Regions from separate parts of the Streptomyces sp. KLMMK genome, predicted to be linked through region 3. Evidence: riboswitches for the same ligand, from Rfam matches in the RefSeq annotation. Region 3 holds a riboswitch; each other region holds the start of a gene.

Region 1 (4,124 bases), on a different contig from region 3:
ACGGCCACGGCATCCACTACTGCCTGGGCGCGCCCCTCGCCCGCCTGGAGGGCCAGACGGCTCTGGCGACCCTGCTGAGGCGCCTTCCCGACCTGCGGCTGGGGGCCGATCCGGAGGAGCTGCGGTGGCGCGGCGGGCTCATCATGCGCGGTCTGCGCACCCTGCCCGTGGCCTTTACACCTGAAGACATTCCGGGCACAACCGCCCAGGAGGGGCCGCCCGCCTGACCTCACGTCAGTCGGCGTGATCTCGGCGTGACCTCCGCTACATCGGCTTGTGACTCCGGTGGGCCGTCGCTATCTTCAACCACCATTCGCCGCCGAACGAGAGGCAACCGCCCATGAGACCCGGAAACGGCCGACATCGCCGCCCCCGTCAGATACCCGCCATCATGGTCGCCGCGGGGGTGACCGCCTCCGGAATCGCCATGCCGCTGCTGGCGGCCACCGGCGCGTCGGCAGCCGACGCCGGCACCTGGGACCGTGTGGCCCAGTGCGAGAGCGACGGCATGTGGAGCGCCAACTCCGGTAACGGGACCTACGGGGGACTGCAGCTGACCCAGGACCTCTGGGAGCGCCACGGCGGCCGCGAGTACGCCCCCCGGCCCGACCTCGCCAGCCGTGCGCAGCAGATCACCGTCGCCGAGCAGATCCTCGAGAGCAGAGGCACCAGCCCCTGGTCGAGCTGCGCGGCGAGCGCGGGCCTCACCTCGGGCGGGACCCCGGCGGAGGTCAACCCGGGCGGCACACACGCCCCCGCGAGCGACTCGACGCCTTCACGCGCCCCGGAGCGCACCACTTCGCACTCCACGCCGTCCGAGCCGTCCGAGCCCTCCGAGCACGACAAGCCTTCTGACGCGTCCACGTCTCCCTCGCCGTCCGGAAAGCCGTCGCCGGGTTCCTCGACGAGCCCCTCGGCCGACCCCTCCACGCAGCCTTCGGGGCAGCCGTCGACCGGCCGGCCGTCGCCGGGCCAGTCCTCCGGTCAGCCGTCCGGCCGGCCCTCCGGCAGCCCGTCGTCCGACGCGCCGTCACCCGACGCCTCGGGCACGCCGGGCGACGGGAAGTCCGGTGAGCCGCAGGAAGGCCGGCACCGCAAGCCCTCGACGTCCCCCACGGACGACCCGACCCGGATCCCGGACGGTTCCGCCACACCCGCTGCCGGCGATTCCGGTTCGCCTGCGGGGCAGCTGCCCGGCGAGGGCGGCACGGGTACGGGCAAGCACCGTGCCGACCCGTCGCGTTCGGAGGACGAGGGCCGTACGTCGCGGGGCGGTGGCGATGCCCGCACCGGCAGCCCCACGCCCACCGACTACACCGTGCGCCCCGGTGACAACCTGTCAGCCATCGCCGAGCAGCATGCGGTCAAGGGGGGTTGGCAGTCTCTGTATCAGCGCAATGAGAAAGCGGTCGGAACCGATCCCGACCTGATCCGTCCTGGTCAGAGGCTCGAGGTCGGTAAATAGACCGGCAGTTCGCGGCGAATGTCCGTTCCAGTCGAAAGTGAGACATGGGTCTCTTTGCCCGGTGGCGGAATGCGGTCTTCCCGAAACTGGCAAACCGTCTCTCACCTGCGGAAACGCGATGTTCCCCTGGGTAGCCAGGGGCAACTGTGGCTGGAAAGAGGGGTTTGAACCCTTGCCGCGACTGTGTTTACCGTCGTGTCCGCTCGCCACCGCGGGCACCACGGTCGCCACGCCGAATCCTGCCGGCGATCGGGGGAGTCGTCGCGCAAGCGCCGTAGGCAGGAGCGGGGGAACCAAGGTAGGCGCCGGAAACGGCTCCTCGGCGAAAGCCGCGGGTCCGGGACCGGCTAGGGGTGAAGCCGAGTGTGCTCGCACACGAAGCCGGGCGAACTCACAGCCCGAACCCGACAGCTCACCTCGTAGGCGTCGGTGAGGAAACGACTTATGTCCAAGGGCAAGCACCGTCGTCCGTCCAAGGCCGTCCGCATCTTCACGCTCGCCGGTGTCACCGGTGCAGCTGTCGCCGCCCCGCTGATGGTCGCCACCTCCGCCAACGCCGCCTCCGTCTCGACGTGGGACAAGGTCGCCCAGTGCGAGTCCGGTGGCAACTGGTCCATCAACACCGGCAACGGCTACTACGGCGGTCTGCAGTTCTCGCAGTCCTCCTGGAACGCCGCCGGCGGCCAGAAGTACGCCGACCGCGCCGACCACGCCTCCAAGAGCGCCCAGATCGCCGTGGCCGAGAAGCTGCTCGCCATGCAGGGCCCGGGCGCCTGGGGCTGTGCCGGTCCCGGCGGCCTGACGGCCGGCGGCCCGAAGGCGAACGTCGACCCGTCCGGTTCGGGCTCGGTCAGCAAGTCCACCAAGTCCTCCCGCACCGGCGGCACCGTCTCGGGCAAGTCCCACGCGGACCGCAGCGAGCGCCAGGCCGCGCCGAAGAAGACCACGCCGAAGCACTCCGCGCCGCAGGCCACCGAGCGCGACGAGGTCCCGGCCCCGAAGCGGACCGCCCCGGGCGGGCAGTCCTACAAGGTCGGCAACGGCGAGTACGAGGTCAAGGAGGGCGACACCCTCTCCAAGATCGCCGAGGCTCAGCACGTCAAGGGCGGCTGGCAGAAGCTGTACGACCGCAACAAGGACATCGTCCAGGACGCGGACGTGATCTACGTCGGCCAGAAGCTGCACCTCAGCTGATCCGGCAGGGCGGCCCGCTCCGGTGGGCCGCCCTTCTCCGCTCCCGGCGGGACCGCCCCGCTCCGATGCGCCGCCCCGAGCGCGCACCGGAGCGGGGCTTAGCCGTTTCCGGATCCGCCATACATACGGTGTTCTGGGCTTTTGTGCTGTTTTTTAGGCTTTTCCGGCCCGGGAAAGCGGTCCAACGGCGAGGCGAGCCTCCGGGGCCCGTTAGGCTCGTGCTGCAGAACCACAGACACACACGAAGGAGACCCTCGTGCCGTCCATCGACGTCGTCGTAGCTCGCGAGATCCTCGACTCGCGAGGCAACCCCACGGTCGAGGTCGAGGTCGGCCTCGACGACGGCTCCACGGGCCGTGCCGCCGTGCCGTCCGGCGCCTCCACCGGCGCCTTCGAGGCCATCGAGCTCCGTGACGGTGACAAGAACCGTTACCTGGGCAAGGGCGTCGAGAAGGCCGTCCTCGCCGTCATCGAGCAGATCGGCCCGGAGCTCGTCGGCTACGACGCCACCGAGCAGCGCCTGATCGACCAGGCCATGTTCGACCTGGACGCCACCGACAACAAGGGCTCGCTCGGCGCCAACGCCATCCTGGGCGTCTCCCTGGCCGTCGCGCACGCCGCCTCCGAGGCGTCCGACCTGCCGCTCTTCCGCTACCTGGGCGGCCCGAACGCGCACCTGCTGCCCGTTCCGATGATGAACATCCTCAACGGTGGGTCGCACGCCGACTCCAACGTGGACATCCAGGAGTTCATGATCGCGCCGATCGGCGCGGAGTCCTTCTCCGAGGCCCTGCGCTGGGGCACCGAGGTCTACCACACCCTCAAGTCGGTCCTGAAGACCAAGGGCCTGTCCACCGGTCTGGGCGACGAGGGCGGCTTCGCGCCGAACCTCGGCTCCAACCGCGAGGCCCTCGACCTCATCCTCGAGGCCATCAAGCAGGCCGGCTACACCCCCGGCCAGGACATCGCGCTCGCGCTCGACGTGGCCGCCTCCGAGTTCTACAAGGACGGCGTCTACAAGTTCGAGGGCCAGGACCGCACGGCCGCCGAGATGACGGACTACTACGCCGAGCTCGTCGCGGCGTACCCGCTCGTCTCCATCGAGGACCCGCTGTTCGAGGACGACTGGGACGGCTGGAAGACCATCACCGAGAAGCTCGGCGACAAGGTCCAGCTCGTCGGCGACGACCTGTTCGTCACCAACCCCGAGCGCCTCGGCCGCGGCATCGAGGAGGGCGCCGCCAACGCCCTGCTGGTCAAGGTCAACCAGATCGGCTCGCTGACCGAGACCCTGGACGCCGTCGAGCTGGCCCAGCGCAACGGCTTCAAGTGCATGATGTCCCACCGCTCCGGCGAGACCGAGGACGTCACCATCGCCGACCTGGCCGTCGCCACCAACTGCGGCCAGATCAAGACCGGTGCCCCGGCCCGCTCCGAGCGCGTCGCCAAGTACAACCAGCTCCTG
Region 2 (4,124 bases), on a different contig from region 3:
CTTTGGCGGAAGTTCGGCCGGAGATGGTTCCTGCGGTAACACCGGACATAAATAGGCCCGCCCCGGGAACCCGGACCGGAACCGGGGATCAGGAGCCGGAGATCACCGTTCGCACGGCCGGACCCGCATTCCGCACGCGGGCCGCCGGCACGGTGCGGCGCAGCCGGAATTCCCCCGGCGACCGGTCCGCACGGGCCGCCGCGATGGCCCGGGCCCGCTCCGCGTCGCCGCGGGCGACGGCGTCCACGAGGGCGCCGAGCACCTCCCAGGTGTCGACGGGGCGCGCGGGCGGCTCCGCCGCGTACACCCAGGCGATCTTGAGCCGGAGCTGGGTGAGCAGGCCCGCGAGGCTCGGGCTGCCGGACGCCTGGGCGAGGGTCTCGTCGAACCAGTCCCCCAGCGGCCGCAGCTCGCCCGTACGCCCGCCACGGGCCCGCTCCTGGCCGAGCCGGACCAGACCGCGCAGCACCTTCAGGTGCGCCTCCGTACGGCGCTGTGCGGCGCGCGCGGCGCCCAGCGGCTCCAGCAGGGCGCGGACCTCCAGCAGATCGGCGGCCTCCTGCTCGGTCGGCTCCGCGACGCAGGCGCCCGCGTGCCGCCGGGTGGTCACGAACCCTTCCGAGGCCAGGGTGCGCAGCGCCTCGCGCACGGGCACGCGCGAAACGCCGTAGCGGCGCGCGAGGACTTCTTCGGTGAGCCTGCTGCCGGGCGGAAACGTGCCCGAAACAATGTCGTCACGGATCGCCGTGCACACGGCGTGCGCGGAAATGCGACGGCCGCTCTGATTTGCTGTGCCATCACCGTTCACGTACGGCCCCGCATGGGTGAACCTCCGCATAACCCCCGCGAAACGCGGCCGATTGACGCCTGTTCAGCGACTCTATTGCAGCCGTCCGCGATTTCCGACGGCGCATGTGAAGTCATCGATATGTTTTGGCCAACACGAGGATACGACGAAGACCCCGGCCGGTGGGCCGGGGCCTTCGTCAGGCGAATGTGCCGCGCGGGGGCGCGGGCAGGGGCGTCAGAGGTTGACGCCGTGCTCGCTGAGGTACGCGACCGGGTCGATGTCGGTGCCGTACGTGGCGCCGGTGCGGGCCTCGAAGTGCAGGTGCGGGCCGGTGACGTTGCCCGTGGCGCCGGAGAGGCCGATCTGCTGGCCGGCGGTAACCGACTGGCCGACGCTGACGTCGATGGACGAGAGGTGGCCGTACTGCGTGTAGGTGCCGTCGTTGTGCTTGATGACGACGTTGTTGCCGTAGGCGCCGCCCCAGCCGGCCTCGACGATGGTGCCCGCGCCCACGGCCTGGATCGAGGTGCCGGTCGCGGCGTGCATGTCGATGCCGGTGTGGCTGCCGGAGGACCACAGGCCGCTGGAGGCCTTGTAGGACGTGGAGACGTACGAGCCGGCGATCGGCGAGACGAAGGTGTTGAGGCGCTTGCGCTCCTGCTCGCGAGCGACGCGCTCCTGCTCCTTGCGCTCGGCCTCGGCCTTGCGCTTGGCCTCGTCCGCGGCCTTCTTGACGTCGGCCGCCTGCTGCTTGGCGGCGGTCTCGGCCTCGTGGACGGCGGTGTTCTCGGCCGCGGCGCTGGTCTGGACCTGGGCCTGCTCGCCGATGCGGCCGGCCGTGTCCTCGCCGATGACGACGGCCTGGGTCAGGCCGGTATCCTCGGTGGGGCGGTGAGTCTCGTCGGGAGAGGCGGCCATCGCCGGGGCGGCGAGGCCCGCGACGACACCGGTGGCGGCGAGGGTGGCTATGCCCGCCGCGTTCGCGCTGACGCGAACGGCGCGGCTCGGCTTGCGGTGCTTCCCGGTGGCACGAGTGAACGCCATTGGTGAGGCTGGTCCTTTCCTTCCCTCTCGCCTACCGGGTTAGCTGACGGGTTCGGAGCAGGAAGGTCTCCTACGGATCCCTCCGGAAAGGGGCCCGATTCACCCCAGGGACACTTGGGTCCCCGGCTCCCCTGGCTCGCGCCGTACGGGGACTCGGCGATGTCTGCCCGGGCCGCGGATGCGACGCACATCTGACGGACAGACGCTTTGACGCTAGACGCCGCCACTTTCGATCGGCAAACAGAAGCCCCATTTTGTGGCCCACGCCACAACACAGACGTGCAACCACTCCACTAAACCGGACATTTGGCAGGCACGCGTGCCTCAGGGGTGCGCGTGCCTGCCGGTTGACGGGCCGACCGGTGCGGCCGGCCCGCCGGGGCGTCAGCCCGTGATCACGGTCACTTCCCCGATACCGAGGGCCCGGACGGGCTCCTCGATCTGCGCGGCGTCACCGACCAGCACCGTCACCAGGCGGTCGACCGGGAAGGCGCTCACCACGGCGGCGGTGGCCTCCACCGTGCCCGTCGCGGCGAGGCGCTCGTACAGGTGCGCCTGGAAATCGTCCGGCAGGTGCTGCTCCACCTGGTCGGCGAGGGTGCCCGCGACGGCCGCCGCCGTCTCGTACTTCAGCGGGGCGACGCCGACGAGGTTCTGCACGGCGGAGTCGCGCTCCTCGTCCGTCAGGCCCCCGGCGGCGAGGGTGCGCAGGACGGTCCACAGGTCCTCCAGCGCGGGGCCGGTGGAGGCGGTGTCCACCGAGCCGCTGATGGCGAGCATGGCCGCGCCGGTGCCCTCCGGGGTGGACAGCAGCACCTGGCCGAAGGACCGCACGCCGTAGGTGTAGCCCTTCTCCTCGCGCAGGACGCGGTCCAGACGGGAGGTGAGGGTGCCGCCCAGGCAGTACGTGCCGACGCTCTGGGCGGGCCAGACCTGGCCGTGCCGGTCGGCGCCGATGCGGCCGATGAGGAGCTGCGTCTGGACCGCGCCGGGGCGGTCCACGATGACGACGCGGCCGGTGTCGTCCGCGGTGACCGGCTTGAGCGGGTACGGCTCGGCCGGGGAACCCGTCCAGGCGCCGAGGGAGTCGGCGAGGGCCTCGTCGAGGTCCACGCCGGTGAAGTCGCCGACGACCACGGCGGTCGTGGTGGCGGGGCGCACGTGGGCCTCGTAGAAGGCCCGCACGGAGGCGGCGTCGATGCGGGCGACCGTCTCCTCGGTGCCCTGACGCGGGCGGGACATCCGCGAGCCGGCCGGGAAGAGCTCCTTGGAGAGCGCCATGGCGGCCCGGCGGGCGGGGTTGGCCAGCTCGTGCGGGATCTCGTCCAGGCGGTTGCCCACCAGCCGCTCGACCTCGTGGTCGGGGAAGGCGGGGGCGCGCAGCGCGTCGGCCACGAGGCCGAGGGCCTTGCCGAGCCGGGAGGCGGGGACCTCCAGGGACAGGCGCACGCCGGGGTGGTCGGCGTGGGCGTCGAGGGTGGCGCCGCAGCGCTCCAGCTCGGCGGTGAACTCCTCGGCGGTGTGCTTGTCGGTGCCCTCCGACAGGGCGCGCGCCATGATGGTGGCGACGCCGTCGAGGCCCTCCGGCTCCGCGGCCAGGGGGGCCACCACATTGATGTCGACGGCGACGACCTGCTGGCCCGGGCGGTGGCAGCGCAGCACCGTCAGGCCGTTGGGGAGCGTGCCGCGCTCGGGGGCGGGGAAGGCCCAGGGGGCCGCGGTCCCGGGCTGGGGCTGGGGGTGGAAGTCCATGGAAGGCTGGGCGGTGTCAGCGGCCAGGGCGTCGCTCACTTGGCCGTCTCCTCTTCTGCTTCGGCGTTCTCGTCGGCGGCGGGGGCGGCCGGCTCGGTGGGCTCGTACACCAGCACGGCGCGGTTGTCGGGGCGCAGGCGGGCCTGGGCGACCTGCCGCACCTCCTCCGGCGTGATGTCCAGGACGCGCTGCACGGCGGTCAGGGCGAGCTGCGGGTCGCCGAACAGCACCGCGAAGCGGCACAGTTCGTCGGCGCGGCCGCTGACGGTGGAGAGCCGGTCCAGCCACTCGCGCTCCAGCTGGGCCTGGGCGCGCTCCATCTCCGCGGGCGTCGGGCCCTCGGCGGCGAAGCGGGCGAGCTCCTCGTCGACGGCGGCCTCGATGCCGGCCACCTCGGCGCCGCCGGACGCCTTGACGTCCAGCCAGCCCAGCGAGGGGGCGCCGGCGAGCCGCAGCAGGCCGAAGCCGGCGGCGACGGCGGAGCGGTCGTGGCGGACCAGGCGGTTGTGCAGGCGGGAGGACTCGCCGCCGCCGAGGA
Region 3 (4,124 bases):
CTTGCCGTGGCCGGTGGGGTGGCTGCTCGGCAGTGGGCCGGGAAGGTCGGGGCGCCCCAGGCTGCGGCGCTGACCGGGCTGTACGTTGCCGCGTTCGCCGGGTCGCACCCGCTGGCCAAGAAGGTCGGAGCCTGGCCGGCCGTGTTCGGGGTGGCCGGGGCCGTGGCGCTCGCCTCTTGGGTGGCTGAGAGCCGGGCTTGAGCAGTGGGTAGAGATTGACGGCAGGGCTTCGGGCGGGGTTTTCCGCTCGAAGCCCCGCCACGGCCCGCTTACGCCGACGCCTCCGTCAGGAGGGTCAGGTCCGCCTCCGTCAGCTTGACGTCCGCCATCGCCAGCAGCGGCGCCAGCTGCTGCACCGTGCGCGCGCTCGCCAGCGGGGTCGCCACCGTGTGCTGGGCCGCGAGCCAGGCCAGGGCGACCGTGGCGAGCTCGACGCCGTGGGCCGCGGCCACCTCGTCCAGGGCCGCCAGGACGCGGCGGCCGCGGTCCGTTCGCAGGTACTCCGCGGCGCCCTCCGCCCGGGCGCTGTCCACCGTCGTGCCCGGGCGGTACTTGCCCGTGAGGAAACCCTTGGCCAGGGCGAAGTACGGGACGGCCGCCAGGCCGTGCTTCTCCGCCACCGCCGCCAGGTCGCCCTCGTAGGTGTCGCGCGAGACCAGGTTGTAGTGGGGCTGGATCGCCACGTACTTCGCCAGGCCCGCAGCCTCCGAGAACTCCAGCGACTCCTGCAGGCGCTCCGGGGTGATGTTCGAGGCCGCGATCTCGCGGACCTTGCCCTCCTTCACCAGCGCGTCGAGAGCAGTGATGAACTCCTCCACCGGCACCGACGGGTCGTCGTAGTGCGTGTAGTAGAGGTCGATGTAGTCGGTGCGCAGGCGGCGGAGGGATTCCTCCACACCCGCCTTGATCACCGCTGCGCGCAGGCCCCGCGGCTCCGGGACGCCCGCGCCGACCTTCGTGGCGAGGACGATGTCGGCACGGTTGCCGCGCGAGGCGAACCAATTGCCGATGACGGTCTCCGACTCGCCGCCCTCGTTGCCCGGAACCCAGGCCGAGTAGACGTCCGCGGTGTCGATGAAATTGCCGCCCGCCGCCGCGTACGCGTCGAGGACCGCAAAGGATTCCGCTTCGTCCGCTGTCCACCCGAAGACATTGCCGCCGAGCGCCAACGGGTGGACGGAGAGATTGCCGATCTTCTTGTGAATGTCAGCCATGTACTCCTGCAGCGTCCTTGCGGGGGCCGGTATTCCGCTACGGCCTGCGCTACGGCCTCCGCTACGGATGCAGGCCCCTGCTCCTCAGCCACCCCAGCGGGTCGATCGGCGCGCCCCCGCCCGGCCGGACCTCCAGGTGCAGGTGCGGGCCCGTGACGTTGCCCGTCGCACCGACACGGCCTATGACCTGGCCCGGCGCGACCTTCCCCGAGGTGACGACCATCGACGACAGGTGGCAGAACCACAGCTCCGTACCGTCGTCGAGCCTCAGGACGATGCGGTAGCCGTACGCCCCGGCCCAGCCGGCCTGAACGATCCTGCCGCCGCCGACCGCCCTCACCGGCGTGCCGGTCGGGGCCGCGAAGTCCTCCCCCGTGTGATTCGCGGACCACATGTTCCCCGCCTGACCGAAGCCGGCCGTCAGGGTGTACGAGGCCAGGGGGAGCTTGAAGCCGCCGGAGGCGGAGTGGCGGGCCGCCGGGGCGGGAGCCGGAGCCGGAGCCGGAGCCTGGGCGGATCGCTGCTTCTTCGGCGCCTGCTGCCTCGGTGCTTGCTGCTTCGGTGCGTGCTGCTTCGCCGTCTGCTGCCTCGACGCCTGCTGCTGCTCCGGAGCCGCCGCCCGCGCCGCCCGCGCCTCCGGCGCCTCGGGCGTCTCAGGCGTATCGACCCGCTCCTTCGCCGCCTCCGCGGACCGCGCCGCCGCCTCCGCCGCCTTCCGCTCCGCCGCCTTCTTCTGCGTCTCCGCGGCCTGCTTCACCTGGGCCGCCTGCGCCTCGGCCTCGGCCACGCCCTGCTGGTGGTCGGCCTGCTCCAGGATTCTCGCCCGGAGCACCTCACCCGCCGCCGCCGCGCTCTCGGCCATCTCCACCGCGGCCGATGCGCTTTCCTCGCCGGCGAATTCGGCGGCGGCGGAATCGACCGAGCCCGCCGCGCTCCCCGCGAAGAACGAGCCCACTCCCGGCAGCTGGGCCAGGTCGGGCATGGATATGGACGTCGCCGGGCGCTCCTGGGCGTGCGCCATGCCGCCCGCGCCGACCGCCGCGATGACGCCCGCGCCGAGGACCGCACCGCTGCGGGCCATCGTGCCGCCGCGCTGCTTCACGACGCGGTGGCGGCCGCGGCCCGTGCCGAAGGCGTTGTAGACGGAGGGGCGGTGGGAAGCGGGGGCGTACGGCGACCCGGGGTCGTAAGCGCTGTCCGACTCGTACCGCAGCTCCGGCCGGGGCTCGGGCTCCGGCTCGTACGGAGGTACGTACGCCGGGACCAGCGGCGGATCGTATGCAGCGGGCTCGTACGCGGCGGGCTCATACGGGGCAGGCCTATACGGCGCGACAGGCTCGTACCCGACAGGCTCATACGGCGCGACAGGCTCATACCCGACAGGCTCGTACGCGGCAGGCTCGTTGGATGCCACGAAGGCACTCCTTTCCTTCCTTCTCGCCTACCGGGTTAGCTGACGGGTTCGGAGCAGGAAGGTCTCCTACGGGCCGCGCGCGGCCCGATTCACCCCAGGGTGGTGGTTCCCCGGTTCCCAGAACTTGCCGGTGTATCAGGTGGTGCTGTGCCCGCGGGATTCGGCGAAGGCGCACGGCGCAGCGCCTCTTGCGGCGTTGCGACAACCGCGCTCCGTTATCGAACGTTAATAGACATGCCGGGTGGATTCCAAGCCGAACGCCCGAATCCACCGATGCCCTCGGGCACGTCTTCACAGGATGTGCGCCCACGGAGCCTGTCGATACTTTCTACGAAATGCTGTTCGATCCGCTCGCCGCGCCGGATCGCCAACAGGGCCATGTCGTCGGCAGCCTGACCCTCCGAATGGCGCGCGACGTCCGCGATCAGGGCGTCCAGCAGCGCCTCCGGGTTCTTGAACCGACAGCCCGTCAGCCCGGCCCGCGGGTCGTAGAACGTACCGCCGGCATCCCTCGCCTCGGTCACCCCGTCCGTCATCAGCAGCAGCATCGATCCCGCGGGAAACTCCCGCTCCTCCGCCCGGTCCGGCCACACCCCCAGCTCGCCCAGGCCGAGGGGCAGCGCGGGGACGGCGGGGTCGGCCGCGCCGATGCGGCCGTCCGCGTGCAGCAGGAGCGGTGAGGGGTGGCCGCGGTTCAGCAGCCGGAAGACGGGCTCCCCCGGCGGCAGCTCCGCCAGTACGGCCGTGGTGAAGCCCTCGGTCCGGTCCACGGAGTCGGCCCGCAGGTTCGCCCGCCGTGCGCCCTCCCGCTGGAGCGCGTGCTCCAGCCGCCCCGCGAGCCCCTCCAGCGTGGGCTCCTGCTCGGCCGCCTCCCGGAAGGCGCCGATCACCACGGCTACCGCCTCGACCGCGTCCAGGCCCTTGCCGCGGACGTCGCCGACGATGACGCGTACGCCGTACGGGGTGTCCTGGACCGCGTACAGATCGCCGCCGATCCGGGCGTCCGCCTGGGCGGCGACGTAGCGCGCGGCCACGCGGAGGCCGCCGATCCGGGACGGGGGCGCGGGCAGGACGGCGCGCTGGGCCGCCTCCGCGATGCCCCGGGCGGAGGCGAGCTGCTGATCGCTGCGACGGGCGATGCGGTTGATGCCGAGCGCGACCAGGGAGACGGCGCCGATGGTCGCGATCTCGGCCAGCGCCTCGCCGGTGTCGGACGGCCGGTGGTAGACCACGAGGCCGACCGCGACCGCCACGGCGGCCAGGGCGGCCGTGACCGTGGCACGGAGGGTGTGCAGCGGCGCCGCGACGAGGGGCGCGGCGGAGAGGAAGGGGGCGCACGTGTAGTGCGCGGGCGCCCCGAGGCCGAAGAGGACGGCGCCGACGATCAGAACGGCCGGGAGCCTGCGGACGGCCCGGCGGACGGCCCGGCGGACGCCCCGGCGCGCCGTACGGCGGAAGACAGGGCGGGCAGAACGGCTCTCTCGCTTGCCCACCGC

What was found. A riboswitch is a leader RNA that binds a small molecule or an ion and turns the genes downstream of it on or off. The one in region 3 is predicted to bind cyclic di-AMP.
Region 1: linked by a shared signal. The riboswitch ahead of V7793_RS10155 (transglycosylase family protein) and the one ahead of V7793_RS15090 (M23 family metallopeptidase) in region 3 are both predicted to bind cyclic di-AMP.
Region 2: linked by a shared signal. The riboswitch ahead of V7793_RS25205 (M23 family metallopeptidase) and the one ahead of V7793_RS15090 (M23 family metallopeptidase) in region 3 are both predicted to bind cyclic di-AMP.

What each region holds. Positions count from the first base shown of each region.
Region 1 is NZ_JBAMDC010000038.1:19,280-23,403, forward strand. It holds gene V7793_RS10145 (cytochrome P450 family protein) at 1-227, shown strand, start outside; gene V7793_RS10150 (transglycosylase family protein) at 341-1,465, shown strand; cyclic di-AMP (ydaO/yuaA leader) riboswitch at 1,726-1,906, shown strand; gene V7793_RS10155 (transglycosylase family protein) at 1,910-2,659, shown strand; gene eno (phosphopyruvate hydratase) at 2,916-4,124, shown strand, end outside.
Region 2 is NZ_JBAMDC010000220.1:61-4,184, forward strand. It holds gene V7793_RS25200 (GntR family transcriptional regulator) at 89-754, opposite strand; gene V7793_RS25205 (M23 family metallopeptidase) at 1,025-1,834, opposite strand; cyclic di-AMP (ydaO/yuaA leader) riboswitch at 1,848-2,003, opposite strand; gene V7793_RS25210 (M16 family metallopeptidase) at 2,219-3,586, opposite strand; gene V7793_RS25215 (M16 family metallopeptidase) at 3,622-4,124, opposite strand, start outside.
Region 3 is NZ_JBAMDC010000080.1:6,140-10,263, reverse strand. It holds gene V7793_RS15100 (hypothetical protein) at 1-201, shown strand, start outside; gene V7793_RS15095 (aldo/keto reductase) at 270-1,214, opposite strand; gene V7793_RS15090 (M23 family metallopeptidase) at 1,276-2,316, opposite strand; cyclic di-AMP (ydaO/yuaA leader) riboswitch at 2,638-2,768, opposite strand; gene V7793_RS15085 (PP2C family protein-serine/threonine phosphatase) at 2,844-4,121, opposite strand.